Regions from separate parts of the Streptomyces sp. BPTC-684 genome, predicted to be linked through region 2. Evidence: riboswitches for the same ligand, from Rfam matches in the RefSeq annotation. Region 2 holds a riboswitch; each other region holds the start of a gene.

Region 1 (7,802 bases), 3.7 Mb from region 2:
GCGACTCGCGTGGGCATGCCCTACGTGAACCAGCGCTGGCTCGGCGGCATGCTGACCAACTTCTCCACCGTCTACAAGCGTCTGCAGCGCCTCAAGGAGCTCGAGCAGATCGACTTCGAGGACGTCGCGGCCTCGGGTCTCACCAAGAAGGAGCTCCTGGTCCTCTCGCGCGAGAAGGCCAAGCTGGAGAAGACCCTCGGTGGTATCCGCGAGATGTCGAAGGTTCCCAGCGCCGTCTGGATCGTCGACACCAAGAAGGAGCACATCGCCGTCGGTGAGGCGCGCAAGCTCCACATCCCGGTCGTCGCGATCCTCGACACGAACTGCGACCCCGACGAGGTCGACTACAAGATCCCGGGCAACGACGACGCGATCCGCTCCGTCACCCTGCTCACCCGCGTGATCGCCGACGCCGTCGCCGAGGGCCTCATCGCCCGTTCCGGCGTCGCCACCGGTGACTCGAAGCCGGGCGAGAAGGCCGCCGGCGAGCCGCTCGCCGAGTGGGAGCGCGACCTGCTTGAGGGCGACAAGAAGGCCGACGACGCCGAGGCCCCCGCGGCCGAGGCTCCGGCCGCTGAGGCCCCGGCCGCTGAGGCCGCTGTCGAGGCTCCGGCCGCCGAGACCGCCGAGGCCCCGGCCGCGGACGCCGAGCAGGCCTGACCTTCACGGTCTTCGCTTCGGCGGTGACGGCGGGGGCACACGCTGTGCCCCCGCCGTCACCCCGTAGCCCCGTAGATCTTCCGTAGATCTTTCAGACTTCGAGTCAGACTTCCGAGAGAGAAACACAGACTCATGGCGAACTACACCGCCGCTGACGTCAAGAAGCTCCGCGAGCTCACCGGCGCCGGCATGATGGACTGCAAGAAGGCGCTGGACGAGGCCGACGGCAACGTCGACAAGGCCGTCGAGGCGCTGCGCATCAAGGGCCAGAAGGGCGTCGCCAAGCGCGAGGGCCGTTCCGCCGAGAACGGCGCGGTCGTCTCCCTCCTCGCCGAGGACAACACCTCCGGTGTCCTCCTCGAGCTGAAGTGCGAGACGGACTTCGTCGCCAAGGGCGACAAGTTCCAGGCCACCGCCGCCGCGCTCGCCGCGCACGTCGCCGCGACCTCCCCGGCCGACCTGGAGGCGCTGCTCGCCTCCGAGATCGAGGCCGGCAAGACCGTCCAGGCGTACGTCGACGAGGCCAACGCCAACCTGGGCGAGAAGATCGTCCTGGACCGCTTCGCGCAGTACGCCGACGGCTTCGTCTTCGCGTACATGCACCGCACCATGCCCGACCTGCCGCCGCAGATCGGTGTCCTGGTCGAGCTGGACAAGGCCGACGCCGACGTCGCCAAGGGCATCGCCCAGCACATCGCCGCGTTCGCGCCGAAGTGGCTGTCCCGCGAGGACGTCCCGGCCGAGGTCGTCGAGACCGAGCGCCGCGTCGCCGAGGAGACCACGCGCGCCGAGGGCAAGCCCGAGGCCGCGCTGCCGAAGATCGTCGAGGGTCGTGTCAACGGCTTCTTCAAGGACGCCACGCTCCTTGGCCAGCCGTACGCGCTCGACAACAAGAAGTCCGTCCAGAAGGTTCTGGACGAGGCCGGTGTCACCCTGAAGCGCTTCACGCGCATCAAGGTCGGCATCTGAGTCCGTTCAGCGATCGACGGAAGACCCCGCTAGGGTCTGAGGCAGTCGTCGGCCGCGCTCGCGACGGACGACCGCAGATCTGACGAGGAGGCCATTGCCGCTCAGGGACACAGCACCCACCGGCAATGGCCTTCTTCGTATGTGTACGAGGAGATCCCCATGAATCAGGGCGCGGACGCCGCCACCCAGGCTGACCACAAGCGCGACGACGGCAAGGTGACCGGACGCTTCATGCTGAAGCTCTCCGGTGAGGCGTTCGCCGGCGGAGGGGGTCTCGGCGTGGACCCCGACGTCGTGCACGCCATCGCCCGCGAGATCGCCAATGTCGTACGGGACGGCGCGCAGATCGCCGTTGTCATCGGCGGCGGCAACTTCTTCCGCGGAGCCGAGCTCCAGCAGCGCGGCATGGACCGGGCCCGCTCCGACTACATGGGCATGCTCGGCACGGTCATGAACTGCCTCGCCCTCCAGGACTTCCTGGAGAAGGAGGGCATCGACTCCCGGGTCCAGACCGCCATCACGATGGGCCAGGTCGCGGAGCCGTACATCCCGCTGCGCGCCGTGCGCCACCTGGAGAAGGGACGCGTCGTCATCTTCGGCGCGGGCATGGGCATGCCGTACTTCTCCACCGACACCACGGCCGCCCAGCGCGCTCTGGAGATCGACGCCGAGGCCATGCTGATGGGTAAGAACGGGGTGGACGGGGTCTACGACTCCGACCCCCGCGTCAACTCGGACGCCGTGAAGTTCGACGCGCTGGAGTACGGCGAGGTCATCACCCGCGACCTGAAGGTGGCGGACATGACGGCCATCACCCTCTGCCGTGACAACAACCTCCCCATCCTGGTCTTCGAACTGCTCGCCGAGGGCAATATCGCGCGCGCGGTCAAGGGTGAGAAGATCGGCACGCTCGTGAGCGACCAGGGCACCCGGGCCTGACCGGGGGATGGACAATCCCCTGACGGTCGGACACCGTGCAGGGAAAGACGCGGGTTACGCAGGGCCGTTGGGCACCCCACGGAGCACTCCCGGCCCACTCAAGACATGCAGGAGCAAGTGGTGATCGAAGAAATCCTCCTCGAAGCCGAGGAGAAGATGGAGAAGGCCGTCGTGGTCGCCAAGGAGGACTTCGCCGCGATTCGCACCGGCCGTGCGCACCCGGCGATGTTCAACAAGATCGTGGCCGACTACTACGGTGCGCTGACGCCGATCAACCAGCTGGCCTCGTTCTCGGTGCCCGAGCCGCGCATGGCCGTGGTGACCCCGTTCGACAAGAGCGCGCTGCGCAACATCGAGCAGGCGATCCGCGACTCGGACCTGGGCGTCAACCCGAGCAATGACGGCTCCATCATCCGGGTGACGTTCCCGGAGCTGACGGAGGAGCGCCGCCGGGACTACATCAAGGTCGCCCGGACCAAGGCCGAGGACTCCAAGGTGTCGATCCGCTCCGTGCGCCGCAAGGCCAAGGACGCCCTCGACAAGCTGGTCAAGGACAAGGAGACCGGCGAGGACGAGGTCCGCCGTGCGGAGAAGGAGCTCGACGACACCACCGCGAAGTACGTGGCGCAGGTGGACGAGCTGCTCAAGCACAAGGAAGCAGAGCTGCTCGAGGTCTGATGAACGACTCTTCCTGGGGGGCTCCGCCGCGACCCGAACACTGGGGGCCACCCGACCAGGGGCCTTCCCAGGAGGTGCCTTCGGCGGGGGCTGCCTACGATGCGTATGACGCCCCGTCCCGTACGCACCGATCGCCCGTCGTGACCGACACGGGCAACGACGCCGTACACCGCGAAGAACGTGACCGGGGGGCCGCTCGGGTGAGCGGTCCCCTGTTCCGCGAAGAGACGCCGCAGGAGCCCATGCCCAGCTCGGTACCACCTTCGACTCCGCAGCAGCCGCAGCGGCCCGCGCAGCCGGAGAAGAAGCGGGCGGGGCGCGACCTGCGGGCCGCGATAGGGGTCGGCGTCGGGCTCGGCGCGGTGATCCTGGCGTCGCTGTTCGTCGTCAAGGCCGTCTTCGTCGGAGTGGTCGCGGTGGCGGTCGTCGTCGGGCTGTGGGAGCTCACCTCCCGCCTCGACGAGCGCAAGGGCGTCAAGGCGCCGCTGGTGCCGCTCGCGGTGGGCGGCGCGGCGATGGTCGTCGCCGGCTACGCGCGCGGTGCCGAAGGCGCGTGGGTGGCGATGGCGCTGACGTCGCTTGCGGTGCTGGTGTGGCGGATGACGGAGAAGCCCGAGGGCTATCTCAAGGACGTCACCGCGGGCGTCTTCGCGGCGTTCTACGTGCCGTTCCTGGCCACGTTCGTCGCGATGATGCTGACCGCCGACGACGGGCCGTGGCGGGTGTTCGTCTTCCTGCTGCTGACCGTGGTCAGCGACACCGGCGCGTACGCGATCGGCTGGCGCTTCGGCAAGCACAAGCTGGCGCCGCGCATCAGCCCCGGCAAGACCCGTGAGGGCCTGCTCGGCGCGGTGACGTTCGCGATGGCGGCGGGTGCGCTGTGCATGCAGTTCCTCATCGACGACGGCCAGTGGTGGCAGGGCCTGCTGCTGGGCCTCGCGGTCGCGGCGAGCGCCACGCTCGGCGACCTCGGCGAGTCGATGATCAAGCGGGACCTCGGCATCAAGGACATGGGCACCCTGCTGCCCGGCCACGGCGGCATCATGGACCGCCTGGACTCCTTGCTGCCTACGGCACCGGTGGTGTGGCTGCTGTTGGTCGCCTTCGTCGGCGGCGGCTGACCGGCTGCTCCACCAGGCGCTGACCTGCCGTTTTACCGGTCGGGGGCTCGTTGTCCACAGGACGGCGAGCCCCTTTCCGTATGTCTGAGACACTGGTGGGACCATGCCGAAGCCCGGAGAACTCACTTTCGTCGCCCCCCGCGGAGCCAAGAAGCCCCCGCGGCACCTCGCCGACCTCTCGCCCGCCGAGCGGAAAGAGGCTGTCGCCGCGATCGGCGAGAAGCCGTTCCGCGCCAAGCAGCTCTCGCAGCACTACTTCGCGCGGTACGCGCACGACCCGGCCCAGTGGACCGACATCCCCGCGGCCGCGCGCACCCGGCTCCAGGAGGAGCTGCTGCCGGACCTGATGTCGGTGGTGCGGCACATCTCGTGCGACGACGACACCACCCGCAAGACGCTGTGGCGGCTGCACGACGGGACGCTCGTCGAGTCGGTCCTGATGCGCTACCCCGACCGGGTGACCATGTGCATCTCCTCGCAGGCCGGCTGCGGCATGAACTGCCCGTTCTGCGCGACCGGCCAGGCGGGCCTGGACCGCAACCTGTCGACCGCCGAGATCGTGCACCAGATCGTCGACGGCATGCGCGCCCTGCGCGACGGCGAGGTCCCCGGCGGCCCGGCGCGCCTGTCGAACATCGTCTTCATGGGCATGGGCGAGCCGCTCGCCAACTACAAGCGGGTCGTCGGCGCCATCCGCCGCCTCACCGACCCCGAGCCCGACGGCCTGGGCCTGTCCCAGCGCGGCATCACCGTCTCCACCGTCGGTCTGGTCCCGGCCATGCACCGCTTCGCCGACGAGGGCTTCAAGTGCCGCCTCGCCGTGTCGCTGCACGCGCCGGACGACGAGCTGCGCGACACCCTGGTCCCGGTCAACACCCGCTGGAAGGTCCGCGAGGTCCTGGACGCGGCGTGGGAGTACGCGGAGAAGTCCGGCCGCCGCATCTCGATCGAGTACGCACTGATCCGCGACATCAACGACCAGGCCTGGCGCGGTGACCTGCTCGGCCGCCTCCTCAAGGGCAAGCGCGTCCACGTCAACCTGATCCCGCTGAACCCGACGCCGGGCTCGAAGTGGACCGCCTCGCGCCCCGAGGACGAGAAGGCGTTCGTCGAGGCCATCGCCGCCCACGGCGTGCCGGTCACCGTCCGGGACACCCGTGGCCAGGAGATCGACGGAGCGTGCGGACAGCTCGCCGCGTCCGAGAGGTAGTCTGGGCTCGAAATCTGCATATTCCGACAGGGGAGCGCCACAGCGCTGAGAGTGCGACACCGTCAGGTCGCAGACCCTCTGAACCTCGCCCAGGTCATTCTGGGTAGGAAGTTCGGTCACCACTCAAGCTGTTGCGCCCTGCTCGCCGCCGCCCGGCGAGCAGGGCCGCGTCTCTTCCTGGTCCCACCAGGAGGATCCAGAACCATGCGCAGTACGAAGAAGATGGCGGCCGGCGCGCTCGCCGCCGCCCTGGGCGTCAGTACGCTCGCCGCGTGCGGCGGCAAGGACGACACCGCCAAGTCCGACGGCGGCACCAAGTCCAAGACCGTCACGCTGGTCAGCCACGACTCGTTCGCCGCCTCCGACGCGGTGCTCAAGGAGTTCACCGCGCAGACCGGCTACACGGTCAAGGTCCTCAAGAGCGGCGACGCGGGCGCGGCCCTCAACCAGGAGATCCTCACCAAGGGCTCCCCGCGCGGCGACGTGTTCTTCGGCGTCGACAACACCCTGCTCTCGCGCGCCCTCGACAACGGGATCTTCACCCCGTACGAGGCGAAGGGCCTCGCCGCCGTCCCCGCGGCCGTCCAGCTCGACAAGGGCGAGCACCGGGTCACGCCGATCGACACCGGCGACATCTGCGTCAACTACGACAAGAAGTACTTCGCGGACAAGAAGCTCAGCCCGCCGAGCTCCTTCGCCGACCTGGTCAAGCCCGAGTACAAGAACCTGCTGGTCACCGAGAACGCGGCGACCTCCTCGCCGGGCCTCGGCTTCCTGCTCGGCACTGCCGCCCAGTACGGCGACGAGGGCTGGCAGGACTACTGGAAGAAGCTCAAGGGCAACGGCGTCAAGGTCGTCGACGGCTGGGAGCAGGCCTACAACCAGGACTTCTCCGGCTCGGCCGGCGGCAAGAAGGCCAAGGGCGACCGCCCGCTGGTCGTCTCCTACGCCTCCAGCCCGCCCGTCGAGGTCCTGTACGCCAAGCCGCAGCCCACCGAGGCCCCCACCGGCGTCGCCACCGGCACCTGCTTCCGCCAGACCGAGTTCGCGGGGCTCCTCAAGGGCGCCAAGAACGAGGCGGGCGGCAAGGTGCTCCTCGACTTCCTGGTCTCCAAGAAGTTCCAGGAGGACATGCCGCTCAACATGTTCGTGAACCCGGTGGTCAAGGGCGCCAAGCTGCCCGAGCTGTTCACCAAGTTCGGCGCCACGGTCACCGAGACGCACGACGTCGCTCCGGAGAAGATCTCCAAGAACCGTGAGCAGTGGGTCAAGACGTGGTCCTCGCTCGTGCTGAAGTAAGCCGCACGCCCCGCGCGAAGAAGGTGCGCGCGAACGCGGTGCGGCTCGGCCTGATGGCCCTGCCGCTCGCGTTCTTCGCGCTCTTCTTCGCCTGGCCCGTGGCCGCGATCGTCGGCCGCGGGCTGCGCGTCGACGGCGGCTGGCACCTCGGCCGGATCGGCGAGGTGATCACCGAGCCGGACATCGGGCACGTCCTGTGGTTCACCACCTGGCAGGCGCTCGCCTCCACCGCGCTCACGCTGCTGATCGCGCTGCCCGGCGCGTACGTCTTCGCGCGCTTCGACTTCCCCGGACGCCACCTGCTGCGGGCCGTGGTCACGGTCCCCTTCGTGCTGCCCACCGTCGTCGTCGGCACCGCGTTCCTCGCGCTGCTCGGTCGGGGCGGGCTGCTCGACGAGCTGTGGGGCGTACGGCTCGACACCACGGTGTGGGCGATCCTGCTCGCACACGTCTTCTTCAACTACGCGGTCGTCGTACGGACCGTCGGCGGCCTGTGGGCCCAGCTCGACCCGCGCCAGGAGGAGGCCGCCCGGGTCCTGGGCGCCTCCCGGTTCGCGGCGTGGCGCACGGTGACGCTGCCCGCGCTCGGGCCCGCCGTGGCGGCGGCCGCGCTGATGGTCTTCCTCTTCACCTTCACCTCCTTCGGCGTCGTCCAGATCCTCGGCGGCCCCACCTTCTCCACGCTCGAAGTGGAGATCTACCGCCAGACCGCCCAGCTCCTCGACCTGCCCACGGCGGCGGTCCTGACCATCGTCCAGTTCGCCGCGGTCGGCTCGGTCCTCGCCGTGCACGCCTGGACGGTACGGCGACGCGAGAGCGCCCTGAAGCTCGTCGACCCCGCGCAGACCGCCCGGCGCCCGCGCGGCGCGGGCCAGTGGACGCTGCTCGCCGGGGTGCTCGCGGTGATCGCCGTACTGATCCTGCTG
Region 2 (7,802 bases):
CAGCCGGCTGGTGCGGTTGACGGGGTCCTGCTCGGCCGGGAGCGGGGCGGCGGCCGTGGGTGCGCTGCCCCGGGGCGGGGTCGCCACCGCGCGCGGTATGACGCTCGTACGGTCCTCGGAGCCGGAGGTCCCGGCCGCGGGCACGGCCTGCGGGGGAACCGCGTCCAGCTGCTCGTCGCCGAGCGCGGCACGGGCCTCGCGGGTCTGCGCGAGCAGGCCCACCGCGTCGTACGGCCGTGCGTCGGGGTGGCGGGCGGTGGCCGACGCCACCAGCTCGTCCAGCTCGACGGCGAGGCCGGGCACGGCGGCGGACGGCGCGGGCACGCCCTCGTGGAGGTGGGCGTAGAGGATCTGGGCGGCGTTCTCCCCGGAGTGCGGCTTGGCGCCGGTCAGCATCTCGTAGAGCACGACACCGCACGCGTAGACGTCCGCGCGGGTGTCGGCGGTGCCCTGCTCGATCTGCTCGGGGGCGAGGTACGAGACGGTGCCGAGGACGCTGCCGGTGGTGCTGGTGACCGCGTCCACCGCCCGGACCAGGCCGAAGTCGGCGACCTTGACCCGGCCGTCGTCCCCTATCAGGACGTTCTCCGGCTTCATGTCCCGGTGGACGAAACCGGCGCGGTGCGCGGCGCCGAGGGCGGCGAGCACCGGCTCCAGGATGTCCAGGGCGGCCCGGGGCTGGAGGGCGCCGCGCTCGCGCAGGACGTCGCGCAGGGTGCAGCCCGCCACGTACTCCATCGCCAGGTAGACGTACCCGCCGTCGGTGCCCTGGTCGAAGACGCCGACCACGTTCGGGTGGGCGAGGCGGGCGACGGACTTGGCCTCGCGGATGAACCGCTCCACGAACGAGCCGTCGGCGGCGAGCGCCGGGTGCATCACCTTGAGGGCGAGCACCCGGTCGAGCCGGGTGTCGACGGCCCGGTAGACCGTGGCCATACCGCCGACGGCGATGCGCGCCTCGACGCGGTAGCGGCCGTCGAGCACCTGCCCGACGAGGGGGTCCTGAAGGGTCGTATCCACGGAGCAGAGTCTACGAGCGGTCACGGACAGGGCCGGCGCTCTGGGTGTTTCCGGGGCGGGACTGCAGCGCAGCTGTAACGCGGAGGTGATCTCGGGTACGTCGTCGGCTGCGGACCGTGCGTGGCTGGTCGCGCAGTTCCCCGCGCCCCTTAGGCGGTCGGCCGCAGCCGGAGAACCAAGCTCAGCCATAGGCCTTTAGGGGCGCGGGGAACTGCGCGAGCAACCGGCCACGGTCCGCAGGCGAACGAGGGTTTCAGGGGCGCGGGGAACTGCGCGACCAGCCCCCCACCGGCCCGCAGATGAAGAGCGCGCTCAGAACGCCGGGCGTTCCGGGTCCAGCACGGCCCGCCCCTCCACGGGGGAGGACGCCTCGGCGAAGTGGCGGCGGGGAATCCGCCCCGCCCGGTACGCCAAGCGGCCCGCCTCCACCGCGTACCGCATCGCCTCAGCCATCAGCACCGGCTCCTGCGCACGCGTGACCGCCGACGCGAGCATCACCGCCGAGCACCCCAGCTCCATCGCGAGCGCCGCGTCGGAGGCCGTGCCCGCGCCCGCGTCGAGGACGACCGGGACCGTGGCCCGGTCCACGATCAGCTCGAAGTTGTGCGGGTTGCGGATGCCGAGCCCGGAGCCGATGGGGGAGCCGAGCGGCATGATCGCCGCGCACCCCACGTCCTCCAGCTTCCGGGCGAGCACCGGGTCGTCGTTGGTGTACGGCAGCACCGTGAAACCGTCGTCGACCAGCACCTCCGCCGCGTCCAGGAGCTCGATCGGGTCGGGCAGCAGGGTGCGCTCGTCGGCGACCACCTCCAGCTTGACCCAGTCCGTGCCGAGCGCCTCGCGCGCGAGGCGGGCGGTCAGCACGGCCTCCCCGGCGGTGAAGCAGCCCGCCGTGTTCGGCAGCACGCTGATGTTCAGCTTCTCCAGGACGGACAGGACCGAGCCCTGCACCGTCGGGTCCAGGCGGCGCATCGCGACGGTCGTCAGCTGGGTGCCGGAGGCGGCCAGCGAGCGCTCCAGGACGTCCAGGCTGGGCGCCCCGCCGGTGCCCATGATCAGCCGCGAGGTGAAGGTCGTACCGCCGAGGGTGAACAGGTCGTCGGCCATGGCTCAGCCTCCCTGGACGGCGGTCAGGACTTCGACGCGGTCGCCGTCGCCGAGCGTGGTGCGCGGCCACTCGCTGCGCGGGACGACCGCCTCGTTGACGGCGGCGGCGACGCCCGCGGGCGCCGGGGTCAGGGTGGCGACGAGGGCGTCAAGGGTGGTGCCCGTGGCGAGGTCGCGCACCTCGCCGTTGACGGAGACGGTCGTCGAGGAGACGGTCATGCGGTCAGCTCCTGCGGTACGGACTCCACCGGGGCGGAGGTGAAGCGGCGGGGGGTGAAGGGGCGCGCCTCGGCGGGCAGTTCGCCGGTGGCCAGCGCGTGCGCCAGCGCGTCGCCGGTGACGGGGGTGAGCAGCACCCCGTTGCGGTAGTGGCCGGTGGCCAGGTGCAGGCCGGGCAGGGCGGTCGGGCCGAGCAGCGGCGCGTTGTCTGGGGAGCCGGGGCGCAGCCCGGCGCGGGTCTCGGTCAGCGGCAGTTCGGTGATGCCGGGCACCAGCTCGTGCGCGTCGCGCAGCAGCTCGTAGACGCCGCCCGCGGTGACCGTGGTGTCCCAGCCCAGCTCCTCGCTGGTGGCGCCGACGACGAGCTCGCCGTCGGCGCGCGGCACCAGGTAGACGTGGCTGCCGCGGACCACCGCGCGGACCGTGCGGGACAGGAACGGCGCGTACGCGGGCGGCACGGTCAGCCGCAGCACCTGGCCCTTGACCGGGCGCACCGGCGGCCGCAGCTCGTCCGGGACCCCGGCGAGCCGGCCGCTGAGGCTGCCGCCCGCGAGGACGACCTGGTCGGCGGCGAGCTCGGTGCCGTCGGCCAGGACGGCCCCCGCGGCCTTCTCCCGTACCACCGAGAGCCGTTCGGCCCAGCCGTGGTGGAACACCACCCCGGCCCGCTCGCAGGCCGTCAGCAGGGCCTTGGCGAGGCGGCGCGGGTCGATCTGGTGGTCGCCGTCGACCCGCAGTCCGCCGCGCACCCCGGGCGCCAGCATCGGTTCCAGGCGGCGGCACTCGCGCCCGGTCAGCCACTGGGAGTCGAGTCCCGAGCGCTGCTGGAGGGCGTGCAGGTCGCGCAGATGGGCGCGGTCGTCGGCGTCCAGGGCGACCGCGAGGGTGCCGCAGGCGCGGTAGCCGGTGCCGAGGCCGCTCGCCTGCTCCAGCTCGGCCACGAAGTCCGGGTAGCGCCGGGCGGAGGCCAGGTTGAGGCCGAGCAGGGTCTCCTCGCCGTAGTGGAGCTCGGTGACGGCGGCGAGCATGCCCGCCGCGACCTGCGCGGCGCCGCCGCCGGGCGCGGGGTCGGCGAGCGCGGTGCGCAGACCGCGCTGCGCCGCCCGCCAGGCCGTGACGAGGCCGATGATGCCGCCCCCCACCACCAGTACGTCCGACCCGTGGGGAACTGCCCCGTTTCGGGATGAATGCATGGGCGTCCAGCCCCTCCCTTCGCCGGCATGACCCGGATCAGGTTCGTACGGTCGGAGGCCGCTGCAGCCTCCCTCTCAGCCCGGTGCGTCCGGGCTCCCGCGAGTGCTTGTACGTGCGTCAGGCTAACGCCTGACCGGTTTCCTGACGAACTGTCAGATGTTTATGGTGATCGGGTGAGCGAAAAGCAGACGCATTCGGAACAGCGCCACGTGGTGGTCGTCGGCGCGGGCATGGCCGGGGTCCAGACCGCGGTGGCCCTGCGCGAACAGGGCTTCCCGGGCCGGATCACCCTCATCGGCGCCGAGCCCCACCAGCCGTACGACCGGCCCCCGCTCTCCAAGGCGGTGCTGCTCGGCAAGGCCGACGGTTCCGCCTTCGAGGTGGACTTCGAGGGCCTCGGCGTCGACCTGCGCCTGGGCGAGACCGTCACGGACGTACGCGCGCGTGAGCACGAGATCGACACCGCGTCCGGGCCCGTCCCGTACGACGCGCTGGTCATCGCTTCGGGCGCGGAGCCGATCACGCTGCCCGGCATCGAGGGACTGCCCGACGTCCATCTGCTGCGCACCCTGGACGACGCCGGGCGGCTGCGCGCGGTCCTGAGCGCCCAGCTCCGCGTCGTGGTCGTCGGGGCCGGCTGGATCGGGGCCGAGTTCGCCACGGCCGCGCGCGAGGCGGGCTGCGCGGTCACCGTCGTGGAGGCCGCGGACCGCCCGCTGGCGGGCGCGCTGCCCGCCGAGGTCACCGAGCCGATGGCCGGCTGGTACGCGGAGAGCGGCGCCGAACTGCTCACCCACGCGCGCGTGGCGACGGTCGAGCCCGGAGCCGTCGTCCTGGCGGACGGCCGCCGGCTCCCGGCCGACGCGGTCGTCGTCGGCATCGGCGCCCGGCCCACCACCGACTGGCTGGCGGCCACCGGCATCGAGCGGGGGCCGGAGGGCGCGGTCACGGCCGACGACCGGCTGCGCACCTCGCTCCCGGACGTCTACGCGGTCGGCGACTGCGCCTCCTTCCCTTCGGGAAGGTACGGGGAGCGGCTGCTGATCCACCACTGGGACAACGCACTCCAGGGGCCGCGCACGGTGGCGGCCGACATCGTCGGCGAGGCGGTCCGGCCGTACGACCCGGTGCCGTACTTCTGGTCCGAGCAGTTCGGCAGGTTCGTCCAGTACGTCGGCCACCACGGCGGCGCCGACCGGCTGCTGTGGCGGGGCGAACCGACGGGCGCCGCGTGGTCGGTCTGCTGGCTGCGCGAGGGGAGGCTCGTCGCCCTCCTGGCCGTCGGCCGACCGCGCGATCTGGCGCAGGGCCGCAAGCTCATCGAGGCAGGTGCGACGCTGGATCCGGTCCGCGCCGCCGATCCGTCCGTCCCTCTCAAGGCCGCAGTCGGCTGAGCTCCGGCTACCGAGTGTCAGTCCGGGATGGCACGCTTGTCCCGTGACCGAGATTGACGCGAAAACCGATGCACTCGTCCCCGCCTGGCTCCACCTTCCCGACATCGCAGAGATGCTCGATGTCGAGGTGACGCGTGTGCGGCAGCTGGTCAAGGAGGGCCAGCTCATCGCCGTACGCCGCGGTGAGAACCGGACGCTGCAGGTGCCCGCCGCCTTCATCGACGGCGACAAGGTAGTGAAGGGCCTCGCCGGCACCCTCACGCTCCTGCGGGACGACGGCTACTCCGACGAAGAGATGCTCGAGTGGCTCTTCACCCCCGACGCGACCCTGCCCGGTACCCCCGCGCAGGCCCTGAGCGAGAATCGCGGCACGGAGGTGAAGCGCCGCGCCCAGGCGCTCGCCGTCTGACCTGATCGCCTACAGGTGGGGCGCGGACCGGGGGACCGGTCCGCGCCCGCACCGCACACAACGGGGGACTTCATGCCCACGGCCCGTGAGCAGCTCGCCGACGCCCGGCTCTACCTCTGCACGGACGCGCGCAGGCGCCAGGGCGACCTGCCCGCGTTCCTGGACGCCGTGCTGGCCTCGGGCGTGGACATCGTCCAGCTGCGGGACAAGGGCATGGAGGCCGCCGAGGAGCTGGAGCACCTGGCCGTCCTCGCCGACGCCTGCCGGCGGCACGGCAAGCTGCTCGCGGTCAACGACCGGGCCGACGTGGCCCATGCCATCGGCGCCGACGTGCTGCACCTGGGCCAGGGCGACCTGCCGGTCCCGGCCGCCCGCGCGATCCTCGGCGACGAGGTCCTGATCGGCCGCTCCACGCACGCCGACGCGGAGGCCTTCGCGGCCGCCGTCGAGCCCGGCGTGGACTACTTCTGCACGGGCCCCTGCTGGCCCACCCCGACCAAGCCGGGCCGCCACGCCCCGGGCCTGGACCTGGTGCGTTACACGGCCTCGCTCGCCACCGAGCGCCCCTGGTTCGCCATCGGCGGCATCGACGCGGCCAACCTCGACGAGGTCCTGGACGCGGGCGCCGAGCGGATCGTGGTGGTCCGGGCGATCACCGAGGCGGACGATCCCGCCGAGGCGACAGCGAACCTGGCGAAGCGGGTACGTGAACGCCTGGTGGCCCGCTAGAGGTTTTCTGTCCGAGGGGTGGACAATAGTCCGACAATGCGGACAAATTCCCCCGGCCTTGTTGGGGGACCGCCAAGGCCTGGCTAACCTGCGAGTATGGCCCTTGGCACTGCTTCCACCAGGACGCATCGCGCGCGCACCGTGCGCGAGATGCTGGCGACCGGTGAGACGACGTACTCGTTCGAGTTCTGGGCGCCCAAGACCGAGAAGGGCGAGCGGAACCTCTGGAACGCGCTGCGCCGGGTCGAGGCGGTGGCCCCGAGCTTCGTCTCCGTGACCTACGGCGCGGGCGGCTCCACCCGCTCGGGCACCGTCAAGGCCACCGAGCAGATCGCGGCCGACTCCACCCTGACCCCGGTGGCCCACCTCACGGCGGTCGGCCACTCGGTGGCGGAGCTGCGCAACATGGTCGGGCAGTACGCGGACGCCGACATCCGCAACATCCTCGCCGTGCGCGGCGACCCGCCCGGCGACCCGATGGGCGACTGGGTCAAGCACCCCGAGGGCGTCACCTACGCCGCCGACCTGGTCCGGCTCATCAAGGAGTCCGGCGACTTCTGCGTCGGCGTCGCCGCCTTCCCGGAGATGCACCCGCGCTCCGCCGAATGGGACACCGACGTACGGCACTTCGTCGACAAGTGCCGGGCCGGCGCGGATTACGCGATCACCCAGATGTTCTTCCGCCCGGAGAGCTATCTGCGGCTGCGCGACAAGGTCGCCGAGGCCGGCTGCGAGACCCCGATCATCCCCGAGGTCATGCCGGTGACCAGCGTGAAGCAGCTGGAAAGGCTGCCCCAGCTCAGCAATGCCGAGTTCCCGCCCGAGCTGAAAGAGCGGATCCTCGCCGTCAAGGACGATCCGGCCGCTGTACGCTCCATTGGCATCGAGTTCGCCACGGAGTTCTGCGCGCGGCTGCTCGCCGATGGCGTACCCGGGTTGCACTTCATTACCCTCAACAACTCCACGGCGACACTCGAGATCTACGAGAATCTGGGGCTGCACCAGCAGCCCTGATCAGTCGCATCTGGCGTACTGGCCGGCCGTCCCGCCAAGGGGGCGGCGGCCGTTGGGAGAGGGGCGTACATGGGCTGGGCGGTCCTCTACATCGCGTTCGGCATCGTCGCGCTCTGGCTGCTCGGCGAAGTGCTCCTGCAGTACAAGGCGCGGCTGCGCTGGCGCCTCCTCGCCTTCACGGGCTTCATGGGCGTGGTCCTGGGCGTCCTCCTGCCGTCGGTGTTCGTGATCATCCTGGGCGCGCTGGCCTTCGCGGTCGGCCAGACCTACGTCACCCTCTCCTTCCGCCGTGGCTTCTCCACCGGCTGGGCGGTCGGCGGCAGGCCGGGCGCCAGCCGCCGTCGCCGCTCGGGCGGGGCGGCCCCGCTCCAGGACCCGGTGCTCCAGGTCTCCGGCTTCCAGTACGAGGGCGACGGCGAGGCCGACGCCCCGCAGGACGCGAAGGCCGAGGCCGCCGACCCCGCCACCGCCGTGCAGGAGTCCGTCTACGAGCCGCAGCCGCTGCCCGACGACACCGGCCAGTACGGCGTCTACAGCGAGAACGCCCACGCCGGAGCCCAGCAGCAGTACGGCGGATACGACGCCGCACAGCAGCAGTACGCCGACCCGTACGCGGGCCAGTACGGCTACGGCACGGACACCGGGCAGCAGCAGTACGCCGCGTACTCCGACCCGTACATCGGCAGCGGCACCACCCAGGGCTACGGCAGCTACGA
Region 3 (7,802 bases), 1.9 Mb from region 2:
AGGGACGGAAAGGCCAAACCCCTCATGGCGCCGGAGGCGGCCGTTACGGTGAAAACCTCTGCTGCCTCGGGCGGGCCCCTTGCCCGTCAGCACGCCTGGGGGTGACCTGTGGCCACGGCTGCGAACGCCGGTGTCCCTACCCTGATCGGTTCGGTCCAGCGGGCGTTGCGCCTGCTGGAGGCGGTGGGCGCCCATACGGATGGCGCTCCTGCCAAACAGCTGGCGCGGGAGGCCGGGCTGCCGCTCCCCACCGCGTACCACCTGCTGCGCACCCTCACCCACGAGGGCTATCTGCGCCGGGAGAACGGTGTGTTCGTCTTCGGCGAGGCGGCCGAGCGGCTGGCGGACGGCGGAGCGCTGCAGAATCGTCGCACCAAGATCAGCCGGTCTCTCGCGGAGTGGCGCGACGCCATCGGGGTCCCCGTCTACTTCGCGGTCTACCGCGAGGGTGAGATCGAGATCGCCGGAGTGGCCGACACGCCGTCGGCCCCGGCCGTCGAGGAGTGGGCCGACTTCCGGGAGACCGGGCACGCGCACGCCATCGGCCAGTGCCTGCTGAGCCAGCTCGACGAGAAGGCCCGCGAGGACCATCTGGACCGGCACCCCGTCCGCGCGGTCACTCCTTATTCCGTACGCAACCGCCGGGCCCTTCTGGACCGCCTGGCGGCTACGGAGCGTATGCAACCGGTCGTCGAACGACAGGAGTACGCACTGGGCACGGTCTGCGCGGCCATCCCGATCACAGCGGGCTCCGGAGCCGCCACGATGGCCATCTCTCTGCCGCTTCACCAGCAAGAACGCCTGATTCCGGCGATCGAGCAGCTCCGCGGGGAAGTCGGCCGACTGCTCAGCTCCCTCGCGTTCTCTATCAGTATCTGAAAACTCACTCCTTGTGATCTGCTAGTGCTTCCAGCACGATTGCGTCAAGGGGGCCAGGGGGGCATTCCTGGCCATTTCAGCTACAGCGGGGTACGTGATGCGTGAGGTCCTGGCAGAGGTCATGATGAGCTTCCTCGTCTCCGAGGAGCTCTCCTTCAGGATCCCGGTGGAGCTCACCTACCGCGCCGACGATCCGTACGCGGTCCGCATGATCTTCCACCTGCCCGGCGACGAACCCGTGACCTGGACGTTCGGGCGGGAACTGCTACTCGACGGCATCAACACCCCCACCGGCGACGGGGACGTGCGCATCGCGCCCTCCCGCCCCGAGGAGCTCTCCGACGTCCACATCCGCCTCCAGGTGGGCGGCGAACGGGCGCTCTTCCGCGCCGGGGCCGGCCCGCTGGTGGCCTTCCTCGACCGCACCGACAAGCTCGTACCGCTGGGGCAGGAGCGCGCGCTCGGCGACTTCGACGGACATCTGGACGAGGCGCTGGGGCGGATCCTGGCCGAGGAGCAGAACGCGGGCTGAGCGCCGCCTACTTCTTGCGGCGCCGGCCCCGCCCGCCCCGCACCGGCCCACGGGCCGCGACGGCCGGGCGGTCGGCCGAGACCACCAGCGCCGCCAGCGCCGTGGTCACCGGGACCGAGGCCACCAGGCCGATCGAGCCCACCAGCGTCCGGACGATCTCCTCGGCGACCAGCTCGCTGTTGGCCACCGTCCCCACGCTGCTCTGCGCGATCGAGAACAGCAGCAACAGCGGCAGCGCCGCGCCCGCGTACGCCAGGACCAGGGTGTTGACCACCGACGCGATGTGGTCGCGGCCGATCCGGATGCCCGCCCGGTACAGCCCGCGCGGGCCCATCGTCGGATTGGCCTCGTGGAGCTCCCAGACCGCCGACGTCTGGGTGACCGTCACATCGTCCAGCACACCGAGCGAGCCGATGATCACGCCGGCCAGCAGCAGACCGGACATGTCGATGTTCGGGTAGAGCCCGTGGATCAGGCCGGTGTTGTCGTCGGTGTTGCCGGTCAGCGAGGCCCAGCCGATGAACAGCGACCCGAGCAGCCCGATCAGGACGAGCGAGACCAGCGTGCCGAGCACGGCGACCGAGGTGCGCGCCGACAGGCCGTGGCACATGTACAGCGCGATCAGCATGATCGCGCTCGACCCGACCACCGCGACGAGCAGTGGATTGGAGCCCTGGAGGATCGCCGGGAGGATGAACAGCGTCAGCACGGCGAACGAGACGACCAGCGCGACCAGCGCCATCACCCCGCGCAGCCGGCCGACGACCACGACCGCGAGCGCGAAGATGCCCGCGAGCAGCGCCATCGGGAACCGCCGGTTCACATCGGTCACCGAATACTGCAGGTCGCGCGGGGCGTCGGGGGCGTACGCGACGATCACGCCCTGCCCCTTGTGCAGTTGGCGCGGGGCGTCCGGCTGGACGATCTCGGTGAAGGTGCGGCCCTTCTCCTTGCCGGTGGTGACCTCGATGGTCGCCTTGCCGCACAGGCCCTGCTGGGAGCGCTTGGCCTCCTGGCCCTCGGCGGTCGAGGTGTCGCCGTTCGACGGGGTCTGACCGGCGTTGACCGTCTTGCAGTCGACCTTCTGGAGGGCGACGACCTTCGCCTGCTGGGTCTGGCGGTCGAAGCCGACACCGGTGCGCTGGTGCGACGGCGTTCCGCCGGGCCACAGCACGGCCAGGCCGACGAGCACCGCGGCCGAGAACGGGATCAGCACGGCGGCGATCACCTTGCGGAGATGCTTCGAGACGGGCGCCGCGGGACCGTGGCTGTGCGTGTGCCCATGGGGCTGGCCGTGCGGGTGTCCGTGGGCGTCTTCGGGAGGCTGCTCTGTTGACGTCACCGCCCGATCATCGCAAGAACGGCGGGGCCCCTCTGTTCAGCGCGCTGGAGATGACGCTAGCGTGGTGACACCTTTGCACACGCGGGAGCTCGGAGCACCGGGCTGAGAGGGCGCTGAAAGCCGTACGAACCGTACGGAAGCGGCTGCGCCGACCGCCGAACCTGTTACCGGGTAATGCCGGCGTAGGGAGTAGGTCTCATGACCATTCAGGACGCACGCACGCCTGCCTCGAACCAGAGCGAGGCCGGGAAGTCCATCGGCTGGCACAAGGGATACGTCGAGGGCTCGCGCCCCGACCTCCGGGTGCCGGTCCGCCAGGTGCACCTCACCAACGGCAAGGACGTCACGCTGTACGACACGTCCGGGCCGTACACCGACCCGAACATCGAGACGGACGTCCGCCGGGGACTCGCCCCGCTCCGGGAGAACTGGATCATCGCGCGCGGGGACACCGAGGAGTACGCGGGCCGCCCCGTCCGCCCCGAGGACGACGGCATCAAGCACACCTCGCCGCGCGGCGGACTGAAGAACCTCGACGCGGTGTTCCCGGGCCGCCCGCGCCAGCCGCGCCGCGGCCGCGGCGGCCAGGCCGTCACCCAGCTCGCGTACGCCCGCCGGGGCGAGATCACCCCGGAGATGGAGTACGTCGCGATCCGCGAGAACGTCTCCCCCGAGGTCGTGCGCGAGGAGATCGCGGCCGGGCGCGCGGTGCTGCCCGCCAACGTCAACCACCCCGAGATCGAGCCGATGATCATCGGCAAGCGGTTCCTGGTGAAGGTCAACGCCAACATCGGCAACTCCGCCGTCACCTCCTCCATCGAAGAGGAGGTCGACAAGATGACCTGGGCCACCCGCTGGGGCGCCGACACGGTCATGGACCTCTCCACCGGCCGCAACATCCACACCACCCGCGAGTGGGTGCTGCGCAACTCCCCCGTCCCGATCGGCACCGTCCCGCTCTACCAGGCCCTGGAGAAGGTCGACGGCCGCGCCGAGGAGCTGACCTGGGACATCTACAAGGACACGGTCATCGAGCAGGCCGAGCAGGGCGTCGACTACATGACGGTCCACGCGGGTGTGCTCCTGCGGTACGTGCCGCTCACCGCCCGCCGCAAGACCGGCATCGTCTCGCGCGGCGGCTCGATCATGGCGGCCTGGTGCCTCGCGCACCACAAGGAGTCGTTCCTGTACGAGAACTTCGAGGAGCTCTGCGAGATCCTCGCGGCGTACGACGTGACGTACTCCCTGGGCGACGGTCTGCGCCCGGGCTCCATCGCGGACGCCAACGACGAGGCGCAGTTCGCCGAGCTGCGTACGCTCGGTGAGCTCAACACGATCGCCAAGCGCCACAACGTCCAGACGATGATCGAGGGCCCGGGCCACGTCCCGATGCACAAGATCAAGGAGAACATCGACCTCCAGCAGGAGATCTGCGAGGAGGCGCCGTTCTACACGCTCGGCCCGCTGACCACCGACGTCGCCCCGGCGTACGACCACATCACCTCCGGCATCGGCGCGGCGATGATCGCTTGGTGGGGCACCGCGATGCTCTGCTACGTCACGCCCAAGGAGCACCTGGGCCTGCCGAACCGCGACGACGTGAAGACGGGCGTGATCACCTACAAGATCGCGGCGCACGCGGCCGACCTCGCCAAGGGGCACCCGGGCGCACAGGAGTGGGACGACGCGCTCTCGGACGCCCGCTTCGAGTTCCGCTGGGAGGACCAGTTCAATCTGGCCCTCGACCCGGACACCGCCCGGGAGTTCCACGACGAGACGCTGCCCGCCGAGCCGGCGAAGACCGCTCACTTCTGCTCGATGTGCGGGCCGAAGTTCTGCTCGATGAAGATCTCGCAGGACATCCGCCGCGAGCACGGCGGGGATCTGGCGGCAGGGGACATCGAGGCCGGAATGGCGGAGAAGTCCGCGGAGTTCGCCGCGGCGGGCAACCGGGTCTATCTGCCGATCGCGGAGTGACGTACGCGTACCGATGTTTCACGTGAAACAGCGAGCCCTGTTTCACGTGAAACAGGCACGGCCGTGGTTTCACGTGAAACGAAGGTGACCGCGGTCCTGGTGGTTTCACGTGAAACGGGCGCCCCGAAGCCGGTCACTCCGGCTGGTGTTCGGGGCCTCCGAAGTCGGGACTGGTGAAGTCCGGGCTGGTGAAGCTGGGGCGGGTCCCCTTGGACGAGTCGCCCGGGCTGTCGAAGTCGGGCCGGTCGTAGCCGAGGCTCGGTATCCGGCCCGTCGAGCGGCGCCTCGACGCCCCCGGACCGGTGCCCGGGTCGGCCAGCGCCTCGCGCAGGAACGGGTAGATACCCCGTTCCACCAGGGCGTGGCGCCATGCCTCACGGGCCCGGGAGACCTCCTGTGCTCTCTCGTCGTCCACCTCGTCCTCCTCCGGTTCGGCGACGACCTGGGTGGCGCCGTTGCGGATCGCGGTGAGCAGGAGGCTGATCGCCGCGGCGAGTATCGCGGCCGCGGTGAGCGCCCCGAAGAACCATCCGGCGGTCAGTAAAGTGTCGGCGAAGGCGGGCTCGGGGTTGAGCATCTTCAGGATGTAGCCCACCAGCAGGAAGATCGCGGCGGCGGTCCCGGAGAGAACGGGAGCCAGCACCGCGACGACCGCGCCGACGCCCGCGCCCGAGGTGGATTCCGGGCTGTCGACCACCGGAGGCGTCATCACCGAGCCGCGTTCCGATGTGAGCGCGGGGGTGGAAGGCGCACGCAACTCCTCGCGCACCCTGACGTAGTGGTCGTACTCGGCCGCCGCGGCCGCCGAGACGAGAGCACCGGCGTTGAGCACCATGGTGCGCAACTGCTCGGTGTTGAGCCGTACTCCAACACCGGCCAGCTCGGGCCGGTCGGGCGCGGTGCGCAGTGCGTCGTCGAGGATCCGCTCGAACTCCGGGCGGTCCTCGGTCAGCAGGTGCGGAGCGCTGTTCATGTGCATCCCCCGATGCTCCGTAGGGCCGGAAAGCCCGCCTGATGAACGGGCAATCGGGCGGAAACGGAGGAGAGCCTGCTACGGATAAGCCGATGGTAGAGCGGTTCCGGCACGGGGTGACAGGGTGTTTCCGAAATCGCCTTGCGACCGCCCGAGCCGGTGCTTTCCCGATTACGCGTCAGTCATGCAGAGGCAACTGCACGACCAGCAGTTTTCCGGCCATGGTCACCCCACCGTCCATGGCGATGGCGAGACCGTCCGCGTACACATGCGGACCTTCCACGACCGGACGGCAGTCTTCCTCGCCGTCTTCGGTGCCCACTTCGCCCAGGAGGTAGGGAATCGGGCTGTGTCCGTGGACCACCCGCCGCCCGCCGTACGCCGAGAGCAGCTCGCGGGCGGCCTGGGGGCCGGACTCGTCACGGAAGGCGAAGCGCTTGGTGAACTTCCGGAACAGGTCCCAGCATTCGTCGGCGTCGTTGCGGGTGAGGAGCGCGTGCACGGTGTCGTTCACGGCCTCGATGGAGTCGCCGTACTCCAGGTACGCCGTGGTGTCGGAGTGCATCAGCAGATGCCCGTCCTCCTCCTCGATCGCGTCGAGGCGGGACATCCACTGCAGATGCACGTCCTGGAGGCGGTCCATGTCGGCCTTCTGGCCGCCGTTGAGCAGCCAGGCGGCCTGGAAGGTGGCGGTGCCCGCACCGGAGTTGACCGGGGTGTCGCCGAAGCGCTTGGCGCCGATCAGGAGCAGCTCGTGGTTGCCCATGAGGGCCTTGCAGTAGCCGCCGGCGGCCGCTGCCTCGGCCGACAGCCGCATCACCAGGTCGATGACGCCGATGCCGTCGGGGCCGCGGTCGGTGAAGTCGCCGAGGAACCAGAGGCGGGCGTTGCCCGCGGCCCAGTTCCCGTCGACGTCGATCAGTCCCTGCTCGCGCAGCGCGGCCAGGAGTTCGTCGAGGTAGCCGTGGACGTCACCCACGACGAAGAGCGGCCCGAGACCGTCCGGCAGAGGTGCCGGGGCGGGGTCGATCTCCACCCGGACCTGCACGGTGTCCCCCCGGTTGATCACCGGGAGGTCGCGTGCCGTCGGGGTGTAGCCCTCGGGCGGCTCCTCGTCCGCGAAGGCGTTCCCCGGGTGGATGTCCGCGGGGTACGCCTCCATCGGGTGCACGGCCACGGGGGGGTGCGGCTGCGCCGGTGGAGGCATCTCGACGGGTGGGGGCGGCGGGGGGACCTGCGCGGAATGCGCGGGAGCCTGCGCGTACGGAGGCACCCGGAAGTCACGCAACGTCTCCGTCCGCTCGGGTCCCTGACCGGCCCCCTGAGTCATCGACCCCTCCACCACCGTCGCGCCGCCGTACACCGTGGGACCCCCCTGGTCGGGCGGGGATCCGTGGTGTCGTGCGCCCATCATAGGAATGAGGCTCGTGCTGTGTGACGCACCAGGGGTGGTGAATCCCGGCGCGGCCGTGGTTCACCGGTGGTTATGTCCCCATTGTGTTGGTCTAGTCCTTGTCTGCATCGCTGTCGGGGCTCCTGTCCGGCACGTTCGGGTCCTGTCCGAGTCCCCTGCGGGGTTCCGCGACGGGGGAGCGCGGGGGGCTGACCGTCGTACGCGGCGACCGGCGCTGCGACGACGTACGGATGATGAGTTCGGTCGGTATCACCTGCTCGATCGGGTGACCGTGGTCGATGCCTTCGATGGCGTCGATGAGCAGTTGGACCACGGCGGTGCCGATGCGCCGGGGCTTGAGCGAGAGGGTGGTGATGGGCGGTTCGGTGGTCGCGTACACGGTGGACTCGCTGCAGCAGACGAGCAGCAGGTCCTCGGGCACCCGCAGCCCGTATCTGCGGGCGGCCGCCAGCAGATCGGTGCCGTTGGGGTCGAACAGTCCGTACACGGCGTCGGGCCGGTCCGGGCGGGCGAGCAGCCGGTCGGCCGCGACGGCGCCCGCGCACGGGTCGTGGGCGGGGTAGGACTCGTAGACCGGGTCCTGCCCGACCCGCTCGCACCAGCGCAGATACGCCTCGGTGGAGAGCCGGGTATAGGTGTCGGTGGTGGTGCCGGTGAGGAGGCCGATCCGGCGGGCGCCGGCGGC

Evidence for each region. A riboswitch is a leader RNA that binds a small molecule or an ion and turns the genes downstream of it on or off. The one in region 2 is predicted to bind thiamine pyrophosphate.
Region 1: another riboswitch for thiamine pyrophosphate. It lies ahead of QIY60_RS04540 (thiamine ABC transporter substrate-binding protein); the one in region 2 lies ahead of thiO (glycine oxidase ThiO).
Region 3: another riboswitch for thiamine pyrophosphate. It lies ahead of thiC (phosphomethylpyrimidine synthase ThiC); the one in region 2 lies ahead of thiO (glycine oxidase ThiO).

What each region holds. Positions count from the first base shown of each region.
Region 1 covers NZ_CP124863.1:1,050,613-1,058,414, reverse strand. Annotated here, with positions in the region: gene rpsB (30S ribosomal protein S2) at 1-660, shown strand, start outside; gene tsf (translation elongation factor Ts) at 793-1,629, shown strand; gene pyrH (UMP kinase) at 1,789-2,568, shown strand; gene frr (ribosome recycling factor) at 2,689-3,246, shown strand; gene QIY60_RS04550 (phosphatidate cytidylyltransferase) at 3,246-4,367, shown strand; gene rlmN (23S rRNA (adenine(2503)-C(2))-methyltransferase RlmN) at 4,471-5,577, shown strand; TPP riboswitch at 5,596-5,705, shown strand; gene QIY60_RS04540 (thiamine ABC transporter substrate-binding protein) at 5,782-6,876, shown strand; gene QIY60_RS04535 (iron ABC transporter permease) at 6,930-7,802, shown strand, end outside.
Region 2 covers NZ_CP124863.1:4,753,318-4,761,119, forward strand. Annotated here, with positions in the region: gene pknB (Stk1 family PASTA domain-containing Ser/Thr kinase) at 1-1,020, opposite strand, end outside; gene QIY60_RS20995 (thiazole synthase) at 1,333-2,127, opposite strand; gene thiS (sulfur carrier protein ThiS) at 2,131-2,346, opposite strand; gene thiO (glycine oxidase ThiO) at 2,343-3,539, opposite strand; TPP riboswitch at 3,537-3,650, opposite strand; gene QIY60_RS21010 (FAD-dependent oxidoreductase) at 3,771-4,934, shown strand; gene QIY60_RS21015 (Rv2175c family DNA-binding protein) at 4,978-5,343, shown strand; gene thiE (thiamine phosphate synthase) at 5,416-6,072, shown strand; gene metF (methylenetetrahydrofolate reductase [NAD(P)H]) at 6,169-7,086, shown strand; gene QIY60_RS21030 (hypothetical protein) at 7,156-7,802, shown strand, end outside.
Region 3 covers NZ_CP124863.1:2,895,111-2,902,912, reverse strand. Annotated here, with positions in the region: gene QIY60_RS12900 (helix-turn-helix domain-containing protein) at 109-879, shown strand; gene QIY60_RS12895 (SsgA family sporulation/cell division regulator) at 977-1,411, shown strand; gene QIY60_RS12890 (YibE/F family protein) at 1,419-2,753, opposite strand; TPP riboswitch at 2,825-2,959, shown strand; gene thiC (phosphomethylpyrimidine synthase ThiC) at 2,952-4,730, shown strand; gene QIY60_RS12880 (hypothetical protein) at 4,864-5,709, opposite strand; gene QIY60_RS12875 (metallophosphoesterase) at 5,882-7,033, opposite strand; partial or broken gene QIY60_RS12870 (LacI family DNA-binding transcriptional regulator) at 7,281-7,802, opposite strand, start outside.